Regions from separate parts of the Lysinibacillus sp. FSL R5-0849 genome, predicted to be linked through region 2. Evidence: riboswitches for the same ligand, from Rfam matches in the RefSeq annotation. Region 2 holds a riboswitch; each other region holds the start of a gene.

Region 1 (4,223 bases), 1.6 Mb from region 2:
AGTATTTTTAGTAGACGGTGCCCGCGAAGTGATTGGGATGGGTTTAAATAGTCTTGGACACTCCTTGAATTCATTGGATAACGATGAATTGCGTGAAGCAACTGACAAGCTGATTACACTTGCGCCAAACGTAAAAGCGATCATTGGGGATGAAATTACACCATTAATGATCAATAATGAAGCATCAGTGGCCCTCACTTGGTCTGGTCAGGCAGCGGACATGATGTCTGAAAATGAAGAGTTGGACTTTGCTGTTCCTGAAGAGGGCTCCAATTTATGGTTCGATAATATGGTTATACCAAAAACCTCAAAAAATATTGATGGTGCACATGCCTTTATCAATTTTATGCTAAGTGCTGAATCTGGTGCTCAAAATGCCGATTATGTTGGCTATTCGACGCCTAATATCGCTGCGATGGACTTAATGGACCCTGAAGTAGTTGCTGATGAACGCTATTACCCTTCTGAAGAGCAACGTGATACATTAGAGGTCTATAAAAACTTAGGCCCAGATTACTTAGGTAAATATAATGAGCTGTTTTTAGAATTTAAAATGAGTATTCGATAATTTATAAGAGCGAATTGGTCTAGAAACCAATTCGCCCTTTTTATGTAAGCATTCAGTTGTATTACTATATTTAGAAAGCAATTCTACTAGTAGCCTGTAGTAGTTCATCTTCGCAGCCCCCTCTCCTATAATCCCTTTGGTCTATGTTTAAGCTAACAATCATTTTCACCTCTAGATCCAAGAAAAGACCATAGATACTACGTGCCAATACATATGCCCATCATAGCTTCATCTTAAACAATATTATTCACTTTTATCACGCTATTTCATTTCAACAAAATTACTTCTAGCAAAAAGTTCATACGCTCTCCTAACTATTCATGTTTATTAATCAATTAGATACTATTACATTGTGAAGTTTTCTGAGAAAAAAACTTTTCTGGAAAACCATTCTAACGATTGGATCAGTTACAGCAATCTCAACTATTAGCCAGCCATAATTCTTTATGATAGACTGTACTATATTTGATTACATAAAGGGGGTTTTTCGATGACCCAGCAGAAGTCCAATAAGGCGGCTTTGTATATATTAATGTTTAATATGTTTATCGCAATGGGGAGTATTGGAATTATTATTCCTGTAATGCCGGAATATTTAAGAATATTTGGAGCAGCAGGACAAGTTCTAGGCATGCTTATTGCAACGTTCGCCTTGGCACAATTTGTATTTTCTCCAATTGCTGGGAATCTTTCTGACCTGTATGGGCGGAAAAATTTAATTATTTTCGGTCTTATACTAACAGGACTTGCACAAATCGGTTTTGGCCTTTCTACAGATGTTTGGATGCTCTTTTTGGCACGCTTTTTAGGTGGCCTTGGCTCTGCATTTGTTGCACCTCCTATTATGGCTTTTGTAGCAGACGTGACAACTTATGAAGAACGCGGAAAAGGAATGAGTATGTTAGGAGCTGCAATGTCGTTCGGCTTTATGATTGGCCCTGGAATTGGTGGTTTCCTCGCAAAGGTTAGCTTACATTTTCCATTTTTCATGGCGGGAGCTGCCGCCATTTTAGCGTCTATTTTATCGTACTTTTTATTACCATCTACAAAGCCAAATACTGCGCAAAATAGACAAAAGCAAGATAATCTGGTGAAACAGATGGCTCGCTCTGTACATATGCCTTATTTTGTTATGTTAATTATTATGATGGTATTCTCATTTGGGATTGCTAACTTCCAAACAACCTTATCACTATTTGTGACAGAAAAATTTAATTACTCACCTGGCGATATTGCTACCATTCTAGTGGTTGGTGGAGCATTTGGGGTAATTGTACAGATGTTTATCATAACGCCACTCTTTAAACGCTTTGGTGAAATGAAAGTAGTTTTGGTCAATTTATTTATTGCCTCCATTGCTATTTTCTTAATATTATTTGTTTCAGGTTTTGCACTAATATTAGTTGTAGCAACCATCTTCTCTACGGCAACAACATTAATTCGTCCAGCTGTTAATACACTCATCTCAAAACTTGCTGAAACAGAGCAAGGGTTTGCAGCCGGCTTGAACAATGCCTATATGAGTCTTGGAAATATGATTGGACCCGCTTTAGCTGGTTTCTTATTTGACTGGAATATGAATAGTCCTTATATTTTTGGTGCCATTATCTTATTAGCCTGCTTCTTCCTTGCCCTGATTTGGACATTGAAAAAGGCACCACAGCTTATGCATCCAGATTCACACTAATCATCAAAGCTTATTGACTATTGATTGAAGTATGTTACACTTCTAAAAAATACTTACCACTAGGGGAGTCTTTTAAAGGCTGAGACGTATATGGTTATATACGGACCCTTCGAACCTGATCTAGTTCATGCTAGCGGAGGGAAGTGGCGCTTCTTGCTATTTTCAGTGTATAAGCAAGGCCGCTTCCTGTCGTTTGAAGGAAGCGGCTTTTTTCATTTTCCTAGTGGCTAAAACGAAAAGGAGCGCACCTATCATGTCTATTCGAAAATTAACAATTATGGCTTTATTAGTAGCGATTGCCGTTGCAGGCTCTACGTTCATCTCCATTCCAACTGGGATTGCTCGTGCCTACCCTGTGCAGCACGCTATTAACGTAATAGGAGCCATTATACTTGGACCCGTACCTACAGTTGTAGTTGCCTTTGTTACGGCTATCATTCGTATCCTTACAGGAACAGGCTCACTGTTAGCCATTCCTGGTAGTATTATTGGAGCATTATGCGCAGGTCTTGCCTATAAATATAGCAGTAAAATGTGGCTAGCTGGTATGGGTGAAGTGATCGGCACTGGTCTTCTCGCATCGCTTGTAGCAGTGCCCTATGCAAAGTTACTTATGGGGACATCCGTAGCGGCCTTATTTTTCATGCCTGCCTTTTTAATATCAAGTTCAATTGGAGCAATCTTAGGTATTGTAGTAGCTAGCAGTTTGCGTAAAACCGTGCTAGTAAAATATTTTAATTCCCGCTCTTTTTATTAAATAACGTTGTTGATATAACTTAGAGGATTTGTCTCCATGCATATACAAAAAGCAGTGCGAAATAATTCGCACTGCTTTCATCTAACTAAATTATTGGCGTTTTTTCATACCCTTTAATAATTGTGCCACGTTCGTGTTTTCTGCCTGTACGGGGTGATTCTCTACAATTTGCTCCTTTTTCTTCGGCTTCGTTAGGAAATTCCAGCCAAAGCGTCTTATTGTAATATCAATAAAGAATAAGAGCATACCTGCAAGGAGAAGCCATGTCGCAATGTTTTGACGATCCGCCCCTTGCTTTGTAAAGTCACGGAACACTTCTTGTGGTTCTTTTAAAATAGCACCCCCAGTTTGTTCGGTTAATTCTTCTATTAATTTATCATTAGCAGGAAGAAGTTCATACTCAGCACTATAGGGAACACTTAATCCAGCCTGATAAATCGTTTCCTTTTCATCAGCGATACGGAAGAAGATTAATCCCGGGTCAGCTTGTACTACAGCACGCACCTGAGAGGCTGATATAGTTTCAAGCTGTGTGTCTAACTCTTCACCAGCTTCATTAACCGCAACAATATCTAAAAAGGCTGCTTCATTTGTAGGATCTGTAATCATAAAGGACCCATCTGATTCTATTCTTACATCATAGGCAACATCATTATAACTTGGGAGCATTTGTGAAATAAGCGTTTGCCAAAATGTGCCCCAGTTTTGCCATCTTGCCCAGTCGCCCGACCACTTTCCTGTTGAATCAGAAGTGAATGCGAATGTTTTGCCAAGACCGTATTGCCATTGTGCTAACACCGGATCTTCTTTTTCGCTTTCAGCCACGACGGTAGCACCCTGCTTTGCGGTTGTTCCGATATAAGCATTCATTTGTGGAACGCCATTGGCAAATAGCGTATTCCATCCCCCTGCATGATAGAGTATTGGATAAAATGGGTTATCCTCAATGTACGTACGGGAAATCATAGCTGTTTCACGAGATAAAATGGAAGGAATAGTTTGCTCATCGATAACATTGTAGAAACGTCCGCTTCCCATCTCACTCAGAGCTTCCAATAAGTTAGCATCCGCATCTTGACCAATAGCCACTGTTGATAAAGTTATTCCAGTATCTTTTCCTTGTTCAATTAAATCTTCATAATTTCCTGGCTGTGATTGTCCATCCGTTAAAAGAATAATATGCTTACGTTGCAGTTTTATATCTGCTAGGT
Region 2 (4,223 bases):
TTGCCAAGCTAGAAGGAATTTTACAAAGCGAGGCCAAGCTTGTACGTGTCATTAAACAGGAATTACTAGATATTAAAAAACGCTTCACAGAGCCGCGTCGCTCGAGAATTGAACAAGAAATAGAAGAAATTAAAATTACATTAGATGTCCTTGTTCCAAGCGAAGAGGTTGTGGTGACTGTCACGAAAGATGGCTATATTAAACGTACTTCTACACGATCCCATGCCGCTTCCAATGGTCAAGATTTTGCGATGAAGGATTCCGATTACTTATTGTATGAAGCAAACTTAAATACGCAGCATCATCTATTGTTATTTACAAATAGAGGGAATTATATTTATCAGCCAGTTCACGAATTACCTGATATTCGTTGGAAGGACCTTGGTCAGCATATTTCTAGTATTGTGCCAACAAGTGAAGATGAATCAATTATTGCAGTCTATGGCTTTGAAACATTTGAACAACCAAATACGTATATTTTAACTGCTACGAAAGATGGACAAATTAAACGTTCACCGCTCGCAGATTATGCAGTGACGCGTTACTCGAAGCCGATTAAAACAATGAATGTTAAAGCGGGCGATGCAATGATTTATGCATCGTTTATGACGGATGATGTGGAATTGCTCTTAACAACTGATACGGCGTATGCTATTCGATTCCCTATTGAGGAATTACCAGTTACTGGTGTGAAAACAGGCGGCGTTAAAGGGATTACGTTAAAAGATGGAGAAGCTTTAGTAGGGGTCAATGTTCTACAGCCAGATGAAACACAATATGTCGTTATTGTGACGCAACGAGGGGCTGTCAAGAAAATGAATGTCGCAGAGGTAGAAGTAGCAGGTCGTGCCAAACGTGGTCTTAAAGTCCTGACAGAATTAAAAGCAAATCCTCACCGAATTGTCGCTGTGATTCAAGCGACAAACGATGAGCAGGTTGTGATTGAAACTGAAAAAGGCGTCCAAGAGTTTATTGATGTTCAAGCATTGACACGTGCTGATCGTCATTCTAATGGTTCATTTAAAGTGGATATTGCAACAGATGGAGCCATTTCCCATGTCTTAACGGCCAAAAAAGAACAAAAACCAAGCTAAAATCATGCCCAGTCTCTATATTGTAGAGCTGGGCTATTTGTTGGAGTGGAACAACTATCCAAAAATAGCATCTTGTCATTTTAGATCAACTATGGGTATAATAATCATCGAAAAGTTCATAGCGAAAGAATGTAGGGGGGCTAGTTATGGCTAGCTGAGATTGTGTCCGATAGACACTGACCCTTTGAACCTGATTTGGCTCGTACCAGCGTAGGGAACATCTATTCAAAAAAGCAAAAGTTTTGGAGATTGATTGCAATACGTCTGGGAGGAATCCTAGGCGTTTTTTTGTTTTTCAATCAATATCTTACCAACCGTATATTACGCTTTCTTCTGGTGACAACATTCATTCTTGAACGCTTTCATATTACAAACTGGGAGGACCTAGCATGAAAAAATGGTTATTTATTTTAATAGCGGCACTAATGACGTTAGTAGGCTGTAGCGACAAGGAGGACAAGCAAGCTGCTGATACAAAGAAAAAGGTGTCAGTGGTTCTCGATTGGACACCGAATACGAATCATACAGGATTGTATGTTGCGAAAAAGCTTGGTTATTTTGAAGAACAGGGCTTAGATGTTGATATTATTATGCCAGGAGAGGCAGGAGCCGATCAGCTCGTAGCTTCCGGTAAGGCAGAATTTGGCGTGAGCTATCAGGAGGGCATTACACAGGCTCGTGTTCAGGATGTGCCACTTGTCTCAATAGCAGCCATCATCCAGCATAATACATCTGGATTTGCTTCTGTAGAATCAAAGGGTATTACATCTCCAAAGGACTTTGAAGGAAAAACGTATGGTGGCTGGGGGGCGCCACTCGAACAAGCAGTATTACAATCATTAATGCAAAAAGAAAACGCTGATATTAATAAATTAGATATTGTCAATGCAGGAGATTTAGATTTCTTCACAATGATGAAAAAAGACATCGACTTTGCTTGGATTTATTATGCTTGGACAGGAATTGAGGCAGAGCTTCGTGGGGAAAAGATTAATATGCTGTATTTAACGGACTACAGTGATCAGTTAGATTACTATACACCTGTTTTAGCAACTAATGAAAAAATGCTTCAAAACAATCCAGACATCGTCAAAGCTTTTGTTGCGGCTGCATCGAAGGGCTATGAATATGCAATCGAGCATCCGAATGAAGCTGCCGATATTTTACTAGAAGAAGCCCCAGACTTAGATAAGGAATTAGTGCATAAAAGCCAAGAGTGGTTGGCTGATAAGTATCAGGATGACGCTAAACAATGGGGTGAGCAAAAGCTTTCTGTATGGGAAAACTATGCTAAATGGATGTCGAGCAACAAAGTATTAGAGGGCGAATTTGATGCTAAACAAGCGTTTACGAATGAGTTCTTACCGAAAAAGGAGGCCAAATAACATGGCAAATTCATTAATCAGTGTCCAAATTATTCCGAAGACAGAGAAGTATGAGGATGTCATTCCTTATGTAGATGCGGCCATTGCAGTTATTAATGCATCTGGTGTGAAATATGAGGTTCATCCACTTGAAACAACGATGGAGGGTGAGCTTACAACTCTCCTTCAAATCATTGAAAAAATGAATATTAAGATGGTCGAGCTAGGAGCCATTAATGTCATTACACAAGTAAAAATTTTATATCAACCAAATGGAATTACAATGGCTACATTAACGGAGAAATATCAGTCATGAAACGGGCATTACAAAAGGGAAGGACGATAATTTTTATCGCCTTCCTCTTATTCATATGGGAGCTTGTTGTGCATATCGCTGATGTTCCTCCATGGCTCCTTCCAGCACCGAGCATAATTGTAGTAGAAGGCATTCAATCGTATCAGACGTTCCTGCCACATGCTCTGGCTACTGTGCAATTAGCTTTACTAGGACTTGCTATTGGAGTTGGCTGTGGTCTAACAGTGGCAATTGTTTTGCATCGTTTTACTTTCATTCGGTCGTTATTTTACCCGATTCTCATTATGTCGCAAAACATACCTATTCTTGTGTTAGCACCGCTGCTTATTATTTGGTTTGGCTTTGGCTTATTACCAAAGCTCATCATTATTTGTCTAGTGTGCTTTTTCCCTATTGTCATAGCGACAATGGACGGTTTTCGTCAAACAGCACCCGAGTTAAAGCATTACTTTGAAATGATTGGTGCAACGAAGGCCCAAACGTTTTGGAAACTAGAATGGCCACATGCCTACCCAGCTATTTTCTCAGGTGTAAAAATTGCTACAACTTATAGCGTAATGGGGGCAGTCATTGCGGAGTGGCTTGGTGCGAAAAAGGGAATTGGTGTATACATGACCTTAGCACAATCCTCCTTCCGTACAGATCGAGTGTTTGTCGCAATTTTTGCGATTGTCTTGTTAAGCTTATTGTTATTTAGTAGTATTCGTTTGCTTGAAAAATTAATGGTAAAGGGGAGAAGTTATCATGCTCAGCATTCAAAACATCGCTAAGTCCTTTAACAGTCTACATGTTCTTGATAATATTTCCTTTGATGTCAAGAATGGTGAGTTTGTGGCCATTGTAGGTCCATCCGGCAGTGGTAAAAGTACCCTTTTTCAATTAATTGGTGGGGTCTCTTCGGTTGATCAAGGGGTGATTTTATTAAATGGAGAGGATATCCTGCAAAAAAGAGGAACAATTGGCTATATGCCACAGCAGCCTTGTCTACTGCCTTGGCGTACTATTTTAGAGAATGTAACTATAGTTGAGGAACTGCAGCAAAAGCCTAATGTTGAACGTGCAAAGGGGTGGCTAGAAAAGGTAGGACTTGCTTCCTTTAGCCATGCTTATCCAAACCAGCTATCTGGAGGGATGCAACAACGTGTATCCTTCATCCGTGCCATTGTCAGTGATAAACCTATTTTATGTCTAGATGAACCATTTTCTGCGCTCGATGAATTTACAAGACTGGAAATGCAGGCATGGCTACTGTCCATTTGGGAAGAACATCGAAAATCCATCTTATTTGTCACACATAGTATTGAGGAGGCACTCTTTTTAGCGGATCGTATACTTGTTTTATCGAAACGACCTGCAACGGTGAAAAAAGAAATCATTGTCCCGTTTGAGCGTCCTCGCAAAGAAGAAATTCGTCATTCGGCCACATTCACAGCCTTGAAGCAACAATTA
Region 3 (4,223 bases), 2.2 Mb from region 2:
TTTTTTGTATTCGTCTAGGTTCAAGCGTTCACTTCTATTTGCAAATGCATATATTCATCTCCCCTATTAAGTTGTGAAACCAACATAAAAAAAAGGCTTGTGTCTAGTAAATAAACACAAGCCTCGCACTATTATTATTGATAGATTTGACTACCTGCCTTTTTAAACTCCGCTGACTTTTCCCTCATACCTTCATGGATGGCTTCTGTTGTATTTAAATCCTTTTCTTTAGCATAATTACGAATATCCTGGGAAATTCTCATGCTACAAAATTTAGGCCCGCACATTGAACAAAAATGAGCCGTTTTGGCTCCTTCTGCTGGCAATGTTTCATCATGATATTCTACTGCACGCTCTGGATCAAGAGAAAGGTTAAATTGATCGCGCCAGCGGAACTCAAAACGCGCTTTTGACAGTGCATCATCCCGTTGCTGTGCACCTGGGTGACCCTTTGCTAAATCTGCAGCATGTGCAGCAATTTTATAAGTAATAACCCCTACTCGAACATCCTCCCTATTAGGTAAACCTAAATGTTCCTTCGGTGTCACGTAGCAGAGCATAGCAGTTCCAAACCAACCAATCATCGCCGCTCCAATAGCAGATGTAATATGGTCATAACCTGGCGCAATATCTGTTGTCAATGGACCTAATGTATAGAAGGGAGCTTCCTTACAAACCTCTAATTGCTTGTCCATATTTTCTTTAATCAAATGCATTGGAACATGACCTGGCCCTTCCACCATTACTTGAACATCATGCTTCCATGCGATTTGCGTTAATTCGCCTAATGTTTCCAGCTCCGCGAATTGTGCTTCATCGTTAGCATCCGCGATTGACCCTGGGCGTAAGCCATCTCCTAATGAGAAGGCTACATCATAAGCTTTCATAATTTCGCATATTTCCTCAAAATGAGTATAGAGGAAGTTCTCTTGATGATGGTATAAGCACCACTGCGCCATAATGGACCCACCCCGAGACACAATACCCGTTACACGGTTTGCGGTAAGAGGGACATAACGTAAAAGGACACCTGCATGAATAGTGAAATAATCTACCCCTTGCTCCGCTTGTTCAATAAGCGTATCACGGTACACCTCCCACGTTAAATCCTCAGCCACACCATTCACTTTTTCTAATGCCTGATAAATTGGTACTGTCCCAACGGGTACTGCAGCATTTCGAATAATCCATTCTCTCGTTGTATGAATATGCTTGCCAGTTGATAGATCCATAATATTATCAGCGCCCCAGCGTGTAGCCCATGTCATTTTTTCGACCTCCTCTGCAATCGAGGATGATACGGCTGAATTTCCAATGTTCGCATTAATTTTCACATGGAAATTACGACCGATAATCATTGGCTCTGCCTCTGGATGATTAATATTGGAAGGCATAATAGCTCGGCCTGCTGCAATCTCTGAACGTACGAAATCTGGGTCCATATTTTCGCGTATCGCTACAAATTCCATCTCAGGTGTAATAATTCCCTTTCTAGCATAATGAAGCTGTGTGACATTTCTACCCTTCTTTGCACGTAAAGGCTTTCTCACCAATTCCGGAAAGACATTTTCATGGATACGTGGATCATCAGCACGACGAAAACCATTATCCTCAGGTTTAATCGTACGTCCTCCGTATTCCTCAACATCCCCTCGCTCTTGTATCCAAGGACTTCTTAAAGCAGGTAAGCCTTTTGTAATATCCACACGAAAGGAAGGATCTGTATATGGTCCACTCGTATCATACACTCGAATCGGGGCATTTTCTTCATCTCCAAAGCTACCAGTCGTCGGACTTAATGCAATTTCACGCATTGGTACTAATATATCTGGACGAGATCCTTCCACATAAACCTTTTTACTTCCTTCAAAGTTAGACATAATCGTAATGTTCTTTTCACTAATTGCTGACATGAGCTACTTCTCTCCCTTAAATATATTTTAGGCAAGGACCGAATCTAGCTCACCCAACAATCAAATAAAATAAATAAAGGCCGAATCCAAAATAATAATTGGATCCGGCCATGAATGTAAAGGGTCTATTGATTGCACGTAATAGGCAATAGCTTCTTAACTTTCCCACGCTGGTATGAGCCAGATCAGGTCCAAAGGGTCAAGAAACCTCTATGCGTTTCCCTCTCAGCCTGACTCATCAGACCCCCCTAGTTAATACTATTCAGTTTGATGCTAGTGTAGCAGATATTGCTAAGAGATGGAAGTTATCATTTAAATATTTTCTATTAGGTAAACAATACATCCGCAATATAAATCACAATCGTGACCGTTATACAACTCACAATGGTTGAGAATAAAACGGTTTGTGCAGCTGTTGACGACTCTACATCATACTCTAATGCTAGACTTGAACTGTTGCGGGATGTGGGAAAAGCACTTGCTATAAATAATGATTGTGCCACAACCCCATCTAAACCCAGCGCATAGATAATGACTAAAGCCACGGCTGGTCCGATAAATAATCGCGTGAAGCAGCTGACGAATACTGTTTTATTAAACATCGTTTTGATCTCCATCTGAGACAATTGGGCGCCTAGCGTGATTAATGCAACGGCAATAAAACCATCTGCTACATGGTCTATTGGTATTTTAATAAACTGCGGAATGCCAATATCAAAATAATTCATGGCCACACCGATTATTAAAGCGTGAATAATAGGCATTTTTATAAAGTCCTTAAAAATCGTCATGCCCGATTTAGTAGAGGAAATTAAATTATATAAACCATACGTATACGTTGTCATGTTTTGAAAGATAACGAGTATAACCTGGATGGCTACACCAATAGGTTGAGTGGCAAAAATCATTTGAGCTACCGGAATCCCATAGTTCCCAGAGTTAATGAGTACTACACTATTTTTAAAAACAGCCGCCTCAGTTTTGGCGAGGCCAAGCCCTTTCGCTAAAAAGTGACTAAGCAGCATTTGACTACCGATAAAAAGTACAACAAACAATCCGACTTCTCCTAGAACAGACAGCTTTATATTCGTCTCATATAAATTAATAAATACAGCGGCTGGCATAAAACAATATGTAATAAGCTGTGATAATGCTTTTAAATTAAAGCGAAATTTCTTTTGTAGAATAGCACCTAGTACAAGTAATACTAAAATAGGTGCGACAATTTGAAAGAAAATCATTCCAAGATACACCATATTGATGTCCCCCCTCCCTTTTAATAGTAGTGTCGATCATGCACTTGGTCAATGACACTTACTTTCATAATTAAAACCGTTGATTTCCACTACGGACGGGGCGCGCCTTGTTCCTATGGTTGAAAAGATTCAAAAAATCAAATCAATGAACGAGAACAATGTACACAATGTAAGAATTACCAAAACTCATTCATTTAGGGCCATGTATGATTAGGCAGCAAAGAATTATTTTTCATGAAGTAAAAATGAAAAAGGAATCGAGCATGAACTTCTCGATTCCTTTTATCAACAGTCTGAGCTACCTTTAGATTTTAGGTAGCCTTTTTCTTTACGCAAGCTTAAATAGATTAACTACCTCTTGCAGTTCATTAGAGATATCATTCATATTTTGCATAGACTCTGCCACTTTTTGCAATTCTGCTTGTTGGTCCATTGCAGAGGCACTTACTTGCTCAGCAGAGGCCGCTGTTTCCTCTGATATAGCCGATATACTTTGAATGGACATAATCGCTTGATTTTTATGCTCTAACATAGTAGACAACTGTGTCATTAGTTCACTAATAGAAGTTGCAATTGCACGTGACAAATCACTATTATCTTTAAAGGCCAATTGCGTGCTTTGTACGGACTCATTTTGAGATTGCATTAAGTCTGCATTTGATGCAATGACTGCAACTGTTTGCTGAGAATTTTCTAAAATACTTTCTACCGTGCTTTTAATAATTTCTGTTTCAGTTTTTGATTGCTCTGCCAACTTTCTTACTTCTTCCGCCACGACAGCAAAACCTTTTCCATGCTCACCAGCTCGTGCAGCCTCAATACTTGCATTTAAAGCTAATAGATTAGTTTGCTCCGTAATGCTTTGAATGGAGGCAATAATTTGATTAATATTGGCAATATTAGAAGCTAGCGATTCCATTTGCTGCTGAATACGGCTGTTCATCTCATTCGTCTCTATATTATGTTCATGTAAACTTAGAACCTCTTGCATGCCTTTTTCTGTTGTCACATTTGTCTTGTTGGATAAATCGTCCATTTCATTCGAAAGCGCAGT

The links. Region 2 has a riboswitch for thiamine pyrophosphate ahead of MKY80_RS12060 (ABC transporter substrate-binding protein). Riboswitches for the same ligand answer to the same signal wherever they lie in the genome.
Region 1: another riboswitch for thiamine pyrophosphate. It lies ahead of thiW (energy coupling factor transporter S component ThiW); the one in region 2 lies ahead of MKY80_RS12060 (ABC transporter substrate-binding protein).
Region 3: another riboswitch for thiamine pyrophosphate. It lies ahead of thiC (phosphomethylpyrimidine synthase ThiC); the one in region 2 lies ahead of MKY80_RS12060 (ABC transporter substrate-binding protein).

Annotation. Positions count from the first base shown of each region.
Region 1 covers NZ_CP152004.1:843,053-847,275, reverse strand. The annotation lists gene MKY80_RS03900 (spermidine/putrescine ABC transporter substrate-binding protein) at 1-568, shown strand, start outside; gene MKY80_RS03895 (tetracycline resistance MFS efflux pump) at 1,059-2,255, shown strand; TPP riboswitch at 2,307-2,414, shown strand; gene thiW (energy coupling factor transporter S component ThiW) at 2,509-3,012, shown strand; gene MKY80_RS03885 (VWA domain-containing protein) at 3,103-4,223, opposite strand, start outside.
Region 2 covers NZ_CP152004.1:2,471,287-2,475,509, reverse strand. The annotation lists gene parC (DNA topoisomerase IV subunit A) at 1-1,094, shown strand, start outside; TPP riboswitch at 1,218-1,328, shown strand; gene MKY80_RS12060 (ABC transporter substrate-binding protein) at 1,484-2,479, shown strand; gene MKY80_RS12055 (thiamine-binding protein) at 2,481-2,774, shown strand; gene MKY80_RS12050 (ABC transporter permease) at 2,771-3,544, shown strand; gene MKY80_RS12045 (ABC transporter ATP-binding protein) at 3,519-4,223, shown strand, end outside.
Region 3 covers NZ_CP152004.1:237,435-241,657, reverse strand. The annotation lists gene thiC (phosphomethylpyrimidine synthase ThiC) at 135-1,913, opposite strand; TPP riboswitch at 2,059-2,173, opposite strand; gene MKY80_RS01120 (AEC family transporter) at 2,240-3,169, opposite strand; gene MKY80_RS01115 (methyl-accepting chemotaxis protein) at 3,498-4,223, opposite strand, start outside.